DNA from 4 places in the Streptomyces sp. NPDC048275 genome. Region 1 is predicted to be linked to each of the others. Evidence: riboswitches for the same ligand, from Rfam matches in the RefSeq annotation. Region 1 holds a riboswitch; each other region holds the start of a gene.

The links. A riboswitch is a leader RNA that binds a small molecule or an ion and turns the genes downstream of it on or off. The one in region 1 is predicted to bind cyclic di-AMP.
Region 2: linked by a shared signal. The riboswitch ahead of AB0D57_RS00415 (LysM peptidoglycan-binding domain-containing protein) and the one ahead of AB0D57_RS15700 (NlpC/P60 family protein) in region 1 are both predicted to bind cyclic di-AMP.
Region 3: linked by a shared signal. The riboswitch ahead of AB0D57_RS18885 (M23 family metallopeptidase) and the one ahead of AB0D57_RS15700 (NlpC/P60 family protein) in region 1 are both predicted to bind cyclic di-AMP.
Region 4: linked by a shared signal. The riboswitch ahead of AB0D57_RS40645 (transglycosylase family protein) and the one ahead of AB0D57_RS15700 (NlpC/P60 family protein) in region 1 are both predicted to bind cyclic di-AMP.

Annotation. Positions count from the first base shown of each region.
Region 1 is NZ_JBEZLR010000021.1:94,678-96,869, reverse strand. Features, by position in the region: gene AB0D57_RS15700 (NlpC/P60 family protein) at 1-984, opposite strand, end outside; cyclic di-AMP (ydaO/yuaA leader) riboswitch at 1,042-1,207, opposite strand; gene AB0D57_RS15695 (ATP-binding SpoIIE family protein phosphatase) at 1,409-2,192, opposite strand, start outside.
Region 2 is NZ_JBEZLR010000001.1:87,553-89,744, reverse strand. Features, by position in the region: gene AB0D57_RS00425 (CocE/NonD family hydrolase) at 1-672, shown strand, start outside; gene AB0D57_RS00420 (hypothetical protein) at 684-851, shown strand; cyclic di-AMP (ydaO/yuaA leader) riboswitch at 1,277-1,438, shown strand; gene AB0D57_RS00415 (LysM peptidoglycan-binding domain-containing protein) at 1,443-2,132, shown strand; gene AB0D57_RS00410 (HAD family hydrolase) at 2,126-2,192, opposite strand, start outside.
Region 3 is NZ_JBEZLR010000028.1:73,845-76,036, reverse strand. Features, by position in the region: gene AB0D57_RS18890 (GntR family transcriptional regulator) at 1-387, opposite strand, end outside; gene AB0D57_RS18885 (M23 family metallopeptidase) at 569-1,333, opposite strand; cyclic di-AMP (ydaO/yuaA leader) riboswitch at 1,346-1,511, opposite strand; gene AB0D57_RS18880 (pitrilysin family protein) at 1,704-2,192, opposite strand, start outside.
Region 4 is NZ_JBEZLR010000115.1:22,432-24,623, reverse strand. Features, by position in the region: gene AB0D57_RS40650 (transglycosylase family protein) at 74-1,045, shown strand; cyclic di-AMP (ydaO/yuaA leader) riboswitch at 1,229-1,392, shown strand; gene AB0D57_RS40645 (transglycosylase family protein) at 1,397-2,089, shown strand.

The DNA.
Region 1 (2,192 bases):
AAAGGCGACTGCCTCCGCGCCCTTCCTGCCGTACCCCGACTCCGAGCCGCTGCCGGTGCTGATGAAAGCTGCGGCGCCGGTTGAATGGGCTGCGGCAGAGGTTGTCAAGGCTGCGTCGAAGCTTGTATAGGCGGCGTCGACGCTTGCATAGGCCGTGTCGACGGTTGTATTGGCCGTGTCGACGGCCATGTCGGCGCCGAGGCCGGCCGGTTGCTGCCACAGCCACTCCTCGCCGGCTTGGCGGGGAGCCTGTTCCTCGGAGGTGCGCCAGGTGTCCTCGGCCCGGGGCTCGATCGCCGGGAGTTGCGCACTCTGCTGTGCGGCGTGCTTGGACAGCAGTCCACGGGCTGTTGCGAGCTTTTGCTGGATCTGTTCTTTGGAGGTCCTCAACGAGGTGTGCGGAGGCTCGATGGCCAACGCGGGCAGGGCCTTTGTGGCCTCCCCCTGATGTGCCTCCTGCGCGACCGGCAGCGCGGCCATGGGCCCGGCGGTCAGCTCCGCCACGGGACCGGTGGGCACCCCGGCGGCGGGCCCGGCGGTCAACTCCGGGACGCGCGAGCCGGTCACTTCCCGTCCACGGCCGGTGCGTTCGTCCTGCGGACGCCCCGCAGGGCCCGTGGGCCGCGCGTTGGCCGCGCGGTTCGGCATTCTGTCGGCCGGCAGCCGGGCCGGCACGGTCGGGCCCAGCCGCGCGCGCCCCACGTCGAACCACCGCTTGGCCACGTTGTTGTCGAGGGCGGGATCGGTGCGCGGGCGCCCGTTGCCGGGTGCAGGATTGCCGCGTTGGCGTGATCCGGTGGTCGTGGCGCGGGTCGCGTTGTAGGTCCCGGTGGCGGTCTCGGCCTGGTTGTAAAGGCTGTTGATCCGCTGCTGGACCTCTTCGCGGCTCGGCTCGTCGTTCCCTGCCGAGGGCGTGGCGCCGGCAGTCCGGGAAGCCTGGGCCTCAGAGGTGAGGGCCGCGGCCGAGAGGGCGGAGTCGCGCATGCCAGGGAGGCTCATGCCTCCAGGACGCGGGGTGCGTTCCGGCGCCATGGGGGGACGTACTCCTTCCGTGCTCCGCCTACCGAGTTGGCTGTCTGGTTCGGGCGAACAGTGTGGAAGGTATGCCCTACAGCCCGTGCCCTGATGGGCAGTTGGGCCGATTCACCCCAAGATCGGTTGGGTCTCCGGCTGTTTTGGGGTGCAGCGGACTCGGCGGAGGTCGCACAACCCGGCGAGGTTCGCCGGAGGGAGTCGTGCGGCCTGCCTGCCAATCTAGCCAACTTGTGTGCCTCACGTGAAGGTTGAAGTGTGAAATGTCCCATATGCATTTCGGACCTGCTGAATTGGGCATGAGGAGAAGGTCTCCGTGCCCCGGCCGGCGACTCCTCGACCCCGCTCTCAAGGCCGCACCGGCGAGTGGGGCAGGTCACCTCGGGATCTGCTGCTCGAACCAGACGACCTTGCCGGTGCTCAGTCTCGTAGCTCCCCAGCGCCACGCGAGTTGATCGACCAGGAACAGGCCGCGGCCGCCCTCGTCGCCCGGCTCGGCGTGCCGCATCCGGGGCACCTGGGGCGAGTCGTCGGTCACCTCGCAGCGGAGCACGTCCGAGCGGAGCAGCCGCAGGGTGATGGGCCGGGAGGCGTAGCGCACGGCGTTCGTCACGATCTCGCCGACCATGAGTTCCGTCGAGTCGAGCAAGGATTCCAGGCCCCAGCGGCGCAGTGTCCTGCGGGTCAACCGGCGTGCCTGTCCCGCGGTCAGCGGGTGGGGGGCCAGGAACCAGTACCCCACGCTGTCCGCGGGGAAGCCCTCGAATCGCACGATGAGCAGCGCGATGTCGTCGTCCCGGACACCCGGGCCCAAGGTGTCCAGCACTTGGTCGCACAGCGGTTCCAGTGAGGAGGTGGCGAGCCTGTGGGCTGCGCCTTGGAGGTGGGTGCGCAGAGCCGCGACGCCTGTACCCACGTCTGTTTCATGGGACTCGACGAGGCCGTCGGTGTACAGCAGGAGGGTCGCTCCGGTGGGCGCGGGCATCTCCACCGATTCGAAGACGACGCCGCCGACGCCGATGGGAGCGCCCGGCGGGACGTGCAGTACCTCCGCGCGGCCGTCCGGGTGCAGGAGTATCGCGGGCGGGTGGCCGGCGTTCGCCAAGAGCAGTCGCCGCGATATCGGGTCGTAGATCGCGTAGAGGCAGGTCGCCATGTGG
Region 2 (2,192 bases), on a different contig from region 1:
TGGAAACCGGGCTCTACGGAGGAGGTGGTTTTCGACCTGACCGGCATCGGCTACGCGTTCCCGCCGGGGCACCGCATCCGCCTCTCCGTCTCCTCGGCGTACTGGCCGTGGATCTGGCCCCAACCGGGCTCGGAGGCGGGCTTCACCCTGGACCCGAACGGCAGTTCCCTCGAACTTCCCGTACGAGCGCGCGAGTCGGACCCCTCGATCGCCTTCGAGGAACCCGAGCAGTCCGAACCCCTCGGAGTGGCCTCCCCGACCACCTTCGACGAACCCCGCCCGGAACGTGTCGTCGTACGCGACGTGGCGAAGGGCGAGTGGCGCCTGGAGGTCGACCCCCACCACGGTGGCACCCGCGTATACCCGGACGGCCTCGAATGCACGGAGGACGCACGGGAGATGTACACGATCCAGGAGGTCGACCCTCTGAGCGCCCGCGCGCGCTCGGACTGGTCGATCCGCCTCCACCGCCCGGACCTGGCATGGAACGCCACAGTCGAGACGCACTCCGAAATCACCTGCGACGCTGAGGACTTCATCACCTCTAACGAACTGATCTGCAAGGACGGCGACGAGGTGGTCTTCCATAGGACATGGGAGAGGAGATTCCCCCGCACGGCGGCCGTCGCCGACGCGGCGCCCCACTGGAGTCCCGGCGGCGCCTTGGGGTAGCCCTGAGGACCGTGGCACGGACCGAAGAATTCCTCATGGACCTCGACAAGGGGATGCTCGCGTACTTCCGCGAGCTGGCCCACGAGATGGTGACGCGCTTCGGGGTCTCGCGGGCGGAAGCGGTGGCGAGAATCAACAGGGCTTACTCAGCGGCGAGTTCGCCCCGTACCCCGACCTGATGTGCCACGAACTCCCCGAATACTGGGCCTACGGCCTCTACTTCAAGCCCGACGCGGGCCGGCTCCCGGACGAAGACACGGACATGGACCTGTCGGTGTGAGAGGTGCGGCCGACCCTGCCCGACGGCTCTGCCGCCTGGACACTCGAAGCGTAATGCCCGAGTTGCCCCCATTGCCGCTTTACTCATGCTTGGTCGCGTGAAATGGGTCACGCCCGGACGCGCGTGAACCCCTCCCCTCGCTCAGCTATTCCCCCTTTGCGGACGGCAAGTTGAGCGTCACGTTCCGGAATAATCGGGCAATTCATCCCTCGCTCCGACCAGGAGAAAGCGATCTACACCGGGAAATCAGGCCTTGTTTCCGACATGTGCTCTCGCATACGTTCACGTCGATCCGGACGGACCGCCCAATCCTGCCGCCGCCCGGATTCCCACCCACCCACCCACACGCGCACGGCAGGAGCGGGGGACCCAAGCACATCGCCGATCCGGACTCCGGAGCGGCTAGGGGTGAAGCCGCACCCAAACGCGGCCGGGCACCTCCCGCCCGAACCCGACAGCTCACCTCGCAGGCGCCGGAGAGGACTTCACCATGGCCGCACGTCAGCACCGCCACCCCAGGACCAGCACCCTCACCCGCGGTTTCATCGCCGCGGCAACGGGCGGAGCCGCCCTCGTTCTCCCGATCCTGGGCGCGACCGGCGCGCAGGCCGCCTCCGCCGGCCCCACCCCTCAGGTCCAGCTCATCACGTACAAGGTGGTCGCGGGTGACACCCTGGGCACGATCGCCGCGAAGTACCCCAAGAGCGGTGGCTGGAAGAAGCTGTACGAGGCCAACAGTGCGGTCATCGGCGCCGACCCGACCACGCTCCGCCCGGGCCTCACGCTGACAGTGGGCACAAAGACCATCAAAGCCTCCCCCAAGGCGACCACGGCCGCCCTCGCCTCGGCGAAGACCTACACCAACAACCTCGACGGCTGGATCAAGCAGTCGCTGGACATCATGGCCAAATCCGGCATACCGGGCACCTATAACGGTATCTACCGCAACGTCATGCGCGAGTCCTCCGGAAACCCCTTGGCCATCAACAACTGGGACTCCAACGCCAAGGCCGGCATCCCCTCCAAGGGCCTCCTCCAGGTCATCGACCCGACCTTCAAGGCCTACCACGTGCCCGGCACATCGATGAACCCCTACGACCCGGTCGCGAACATCACGGCGGCCTGCAACTACGCGGCGGCGAAGTACGGCTCGATCGACAACGTCAACGGACCCTACTGAACAACGTCAACGGGGCCCACCGGCCGCGGAACCACCGCACTGGAGACACCGCCCCGGAAA
Region 3 (2,192 bases), on a different contig from region 1:
CCAGCCGCCCAGCGAGCGCAGATCCTCGCTGTTGCCCCTCCTGGCCCGCTCCTGACCCAGTCTGACCAGGCCTCGAAGCACCTTGAGGTGGGCCTCGGTGCGGCGCTGCGCGGCCCTGGCGGCACCCAGCGGCTCCAGGAGCATGCGCATCTCCAAGAGATCGGCGGCCTCCTGCTCGGTGGGCTCCGCGACGCATGCGCCCGCGTGTCGACGGGTGAGAACGAAGCCCTCGGCCTCCAGGGTGCGCAGGGCCTCGCGCACCGGAACCCGCGAGACGCCGTAGCGGCGCGCGAGCAGTTCCTCGGTGAGCCGGCTGCCGCGCTCGTAGACACCCGCGACGATGTCGTCGCGGATCGCTGTGCATACCGAGTGCGCAGGAACACGCATGCCGGACCTCCGCTTTAATCCCCGTGAAACGCCGTCGATTGACGCTTGTTCAGTGACTCTATTGCAGAGACTCGGAATTTCCGATGGCGGGCCGGAATCCATGGATATTTTTTGGACAGAGTCGTTCGAAACGACGAAGCCCCGGCTGGGTGAGCCGGGGCTTCGGAAGTACTGCCGCAAGTCAGACGTTCACTCCGTGCGAGCGGAGGTAGGCGACGGGGTCGACGTCGGAGCCGTACTCCGCCGTCGTGCGGGCCTCGAAGTGGAGGTGCGGTCCGGTGGTGTTGCCGGTGGCTCCGGAGAGGCCTATCTGTCGGCCCGGGGTGACCGTCTGCCCCACGGAGACGGCGATGGACGACAGATGGCCGTACATCGTGTAAGTGCCGTCGTTCATCTTGATGACGATCTCGTTGCCGTAGGCGCCGCCCCAGCCGGCCGTGACGACGGTGCCGGAGCCGACCGCGTGGACCGAGGTCCCGGACGCCGCGTGGAAGTCGACGCCGGTGTGGCTGCCGGACGACCAGAGGCTGCCGCCGGCCTGGTAACCGGTGGAGACGTAGGAGCCGGTGATCGGCGGGACGAAGGAGTTCAGACGCTTGCGTTCGGCGGCGCGGGCGGCGCGCTCCTCCGCCTCACGCTCCTTCTTGGCCTCTTCCGCGGCCTGCTTCCGCGCGGCCTCCTCGGCCTGCTTCCGCGCTGCGGCCTCCTTGGCGGCGCGCTGCTGGGCGGCGGCCTGCGCGTCTATCTGCTCGGCGACCGAGTCACCGATCGAGACGGCCTGGGTCAGTCCAGTCCGGTCGGCGGAGGTGTCCGCGGCGAACGCCGGGGCGGCCAGGGTTCCGATGACACCGGTGCTGGTGAGCGCCGCGACGCCGACGGCGTTCGTGGTCGTGCGCTTCACGCGGCTCGGACGGCGGTGCTTCCCTGAGCCACAGGTGAACGCCATGTAGGGGCTGGTCCTTTCCTTCCTTCTCGCCTACCGGGTTAGCTGACGGGTTCGGAGCAGGAAGGTCTCCTACGGACCCCCTTCGGATCATGAAGGGCGTCCGATTCACCCCAGGGACTGCGTATGGGTCCCCGGCTCCCCTGGCTCGCGCCGTACGGGGACTCGGCGATGACTGTCCGGTGCCGCGGGCGCGGCGCACTGCCTGACGAACAGCCGGACCGACGCTAAACGGGACATCTTTCAATCAACAAACGGATCACGGCTTTTGTAGCGCATGCCACAGGGCAGACAGGCAACCTCCCTACCAATACGGACAAATGGGGGCCCAGGAGGCTCTGCGGCCTCCTGGGCCCCCATGGGCCGTGCTGTCCTACTCGGCGGTCACAACGCTCACTTCACCGATTCCCAGAGCCTTGACCGGCTCCTCGATCTGCGCGGCGTCACCCACCAGGATGGTCACCAGACGGTCCACCGGGAAGGCGCTCACGGCGGCCGCGGTGGCCTCCACGGTGCCGGTCGCGGCCAGCTGCCGGTACAGCGTCGCCTGGTAGTCGTCCGGCAGGTACTGCTCGACCTGGTCCGCGAGCGTGCTCGCCACCGCGGCCGCGGTCTCGAACTTGAGGGGCGCCACACCCACCAGGTTCTGTACGGCGATGTCGCGCTCGGCGTCCGTCAGGCCCTCGGCCGCGAGGGTGCGCAGCACCTTCCACAGGTCGTCGAGCGCCGGGCCGGTGTTCGGGGTGTCCACGGAGCCGCTGATCGCCAGCATCGCGATGCCCGTAGCCCCCCCGGAGGGAGAAGGCGCCGCGGCGCGCAGTACCTGGCCGAACGCCCGCACACCGTAGGTGTATCCCTTCTC
Region 4 (2,192 bases), on a different contig from region 1:
GTGCGGATACGTTCAGTCGTCAACGCGACTCATACGTCGCGCAGTCATCTGCTGTCACGCGAAAGGCTTCCGCATGCTCTCCGGGAACGGCCGCCATCGTCGCCCCCGTCAGGCTCCGGCCCTCATCGTCGCGGCAGGAGTGACCGGATCGGCCATCGCCATCCCGTTGCTCGGTGCCACCGGTGCGAGTGCGGCCGACGGCACCACGTGGGACCGGGTCGCGGAGTGCGAGAGCGGCGGCGAGTGGAGTGCCGACAACGGCAACGGGTACTACGGCGGCCTGCAAGTGACCCAGGAGAACTGGGAGAAGTACGGCGGCCTCAGCTACGCGCCCAGCGCTGACCAGGCCAGTCGCTCGCAGCAGATAGCCCTCGCCGAACGGCTTCTTGACGACAAGGGCCTCGTCGCCTGGCCCACCTGCGGACCGCTCTCCGGGCTCAGTGCGAACTCGGCCGAGTTCGAGGTCGACACGGGTGTGGCGGATGGCTCGTCCGGCTCGTCGAATTCATCCGGTTCTTCCGATTCGTCGGACTCATCCGACTCGCCGTCGTCCGACTCGTCCTCGGGTGCGACCAAGAACACGACGAAGGCCGCCACGTCGTCCGGCGGCAAGAGTGACTCCGACTCTCAGGATTCCGACAGCTCGTCCACAGCCACGGCGAAGAGTGATAAGTCGGGCAAGTCGGGTCAGAGCGACGACTCGTCGAGTGCGTCCGAGGGTGCGACGACGAGCGCCGGGCGCCATCGCGGCGGCAGTGCCGACGAGGACACGAGCGGTATCGCGACCGGCAGTTCGGCGGACGGCCGTACCGGCGACCCCTCCGGCCGACACGCCTCCCGCGACTCCGGCGCGTCCCGAGACGTCGTCGACGGCTCGTACGTCGTCCGTGTCGGGGACAGTCTCTGGAACATCGCCGACTCCCTTGACCTCGAAGGCGGATGGTCGGAGCTGTACGCCGTGAACGAGGGGACGGTCGGCGCCGATCCGGACCTCATCCTCCCCGGTCAGAGCCTTGCAGTTGGTGCTGAATCGGGCGAAAAGTAGCGGGAGTTCACGTCATGGTTCGCTGCGGAATGTCCGGTTTGATCAGAGTGAGACATGAGTCTCAGAAGCCCTGATCGTCTTTGAAATTCCGCCGATCGCATGTCTACGGTCATCACCGCTCGCCACAGCGGGCCCCGACGATCGCAACGCCGAATCCTGCCAGCGGCCGTACGGGAACAGTCGACGCGTCAAGCGCCGTAGGCAGGAGCGGGGGACCCAAGGTAAGTGCCACGCCCGGTAGTTGACCGGGAGTGGCTTGGGGTGAAGACGTGCGCCGAGAGCGCGCGGCCGGGCACTCACCCGCCCGAACCCGACAGCTCACCTCGCAGGCGTCGGTGAGGGGATCACTCCATGCTGCTTTCCAGCAAGGGCAAGCACCGCCGCCCGACCGCTTTCGATCGGACTACCCGCATCGCCACGCTCGCCGGCGTGACCGGTGTGGCCATCGCCGCCCCGCTGATGGCGGCCGGCAGCGCCTCCGCCGCCACCGACTCCGAGTGGGACGCCGTCGCCCAGTGCGAGGCCGGCGGTAACTGGTCCATCAACACCGGCAACGGCTACTACGGCGGCCTGCAGTTCTCGGCCTCCACCTGGGCCGCGTACGGCGGCACCGCCTACGCCTCCACCGCCGACCAGGCCTCCAAGTCCCAGCAGATCGCCATCGGCGAGAAGGTCCTCGCCGGGCAGGGCAAGGGCGCCTGGCCGACCTGTGGCACGGGCCTGTCCAGCACCCCGAACGGCGGCGGTGCGAGCAGCAGCTCGCCCTCGGCCGACACGCAGAGCGCGAGCACCACCCGTACGACGGAGCAGCCCGCCTCCCGTTCGGCGGAGCGCCCGGCCGCCGAGAAGACCGTCTCCACCCCGACCGGCGAGAAGGTCGCGAAGGGTGACGGCGAGTACAAGGTCGTCGCGGGTGACTCCCTCAGCACGATCGCCGAGAAGAAGAACGTCAAGGGTGGCTGGCAGCAGCTGTTCAAGCTGAACAAGGACATCGTCGACGACGCGGACTTCATCTACCCGGGTCAGCAGCTTCACCTCGGCTGACCTCGGCCGGCCTGGGGTGACCTCGGCTGCCCTCAGCTGAATGACAGCCCCCTCATAAGAGGGGTCTCCACACTGGAGACCCCGGTGAGGGTCACCCCCGTCC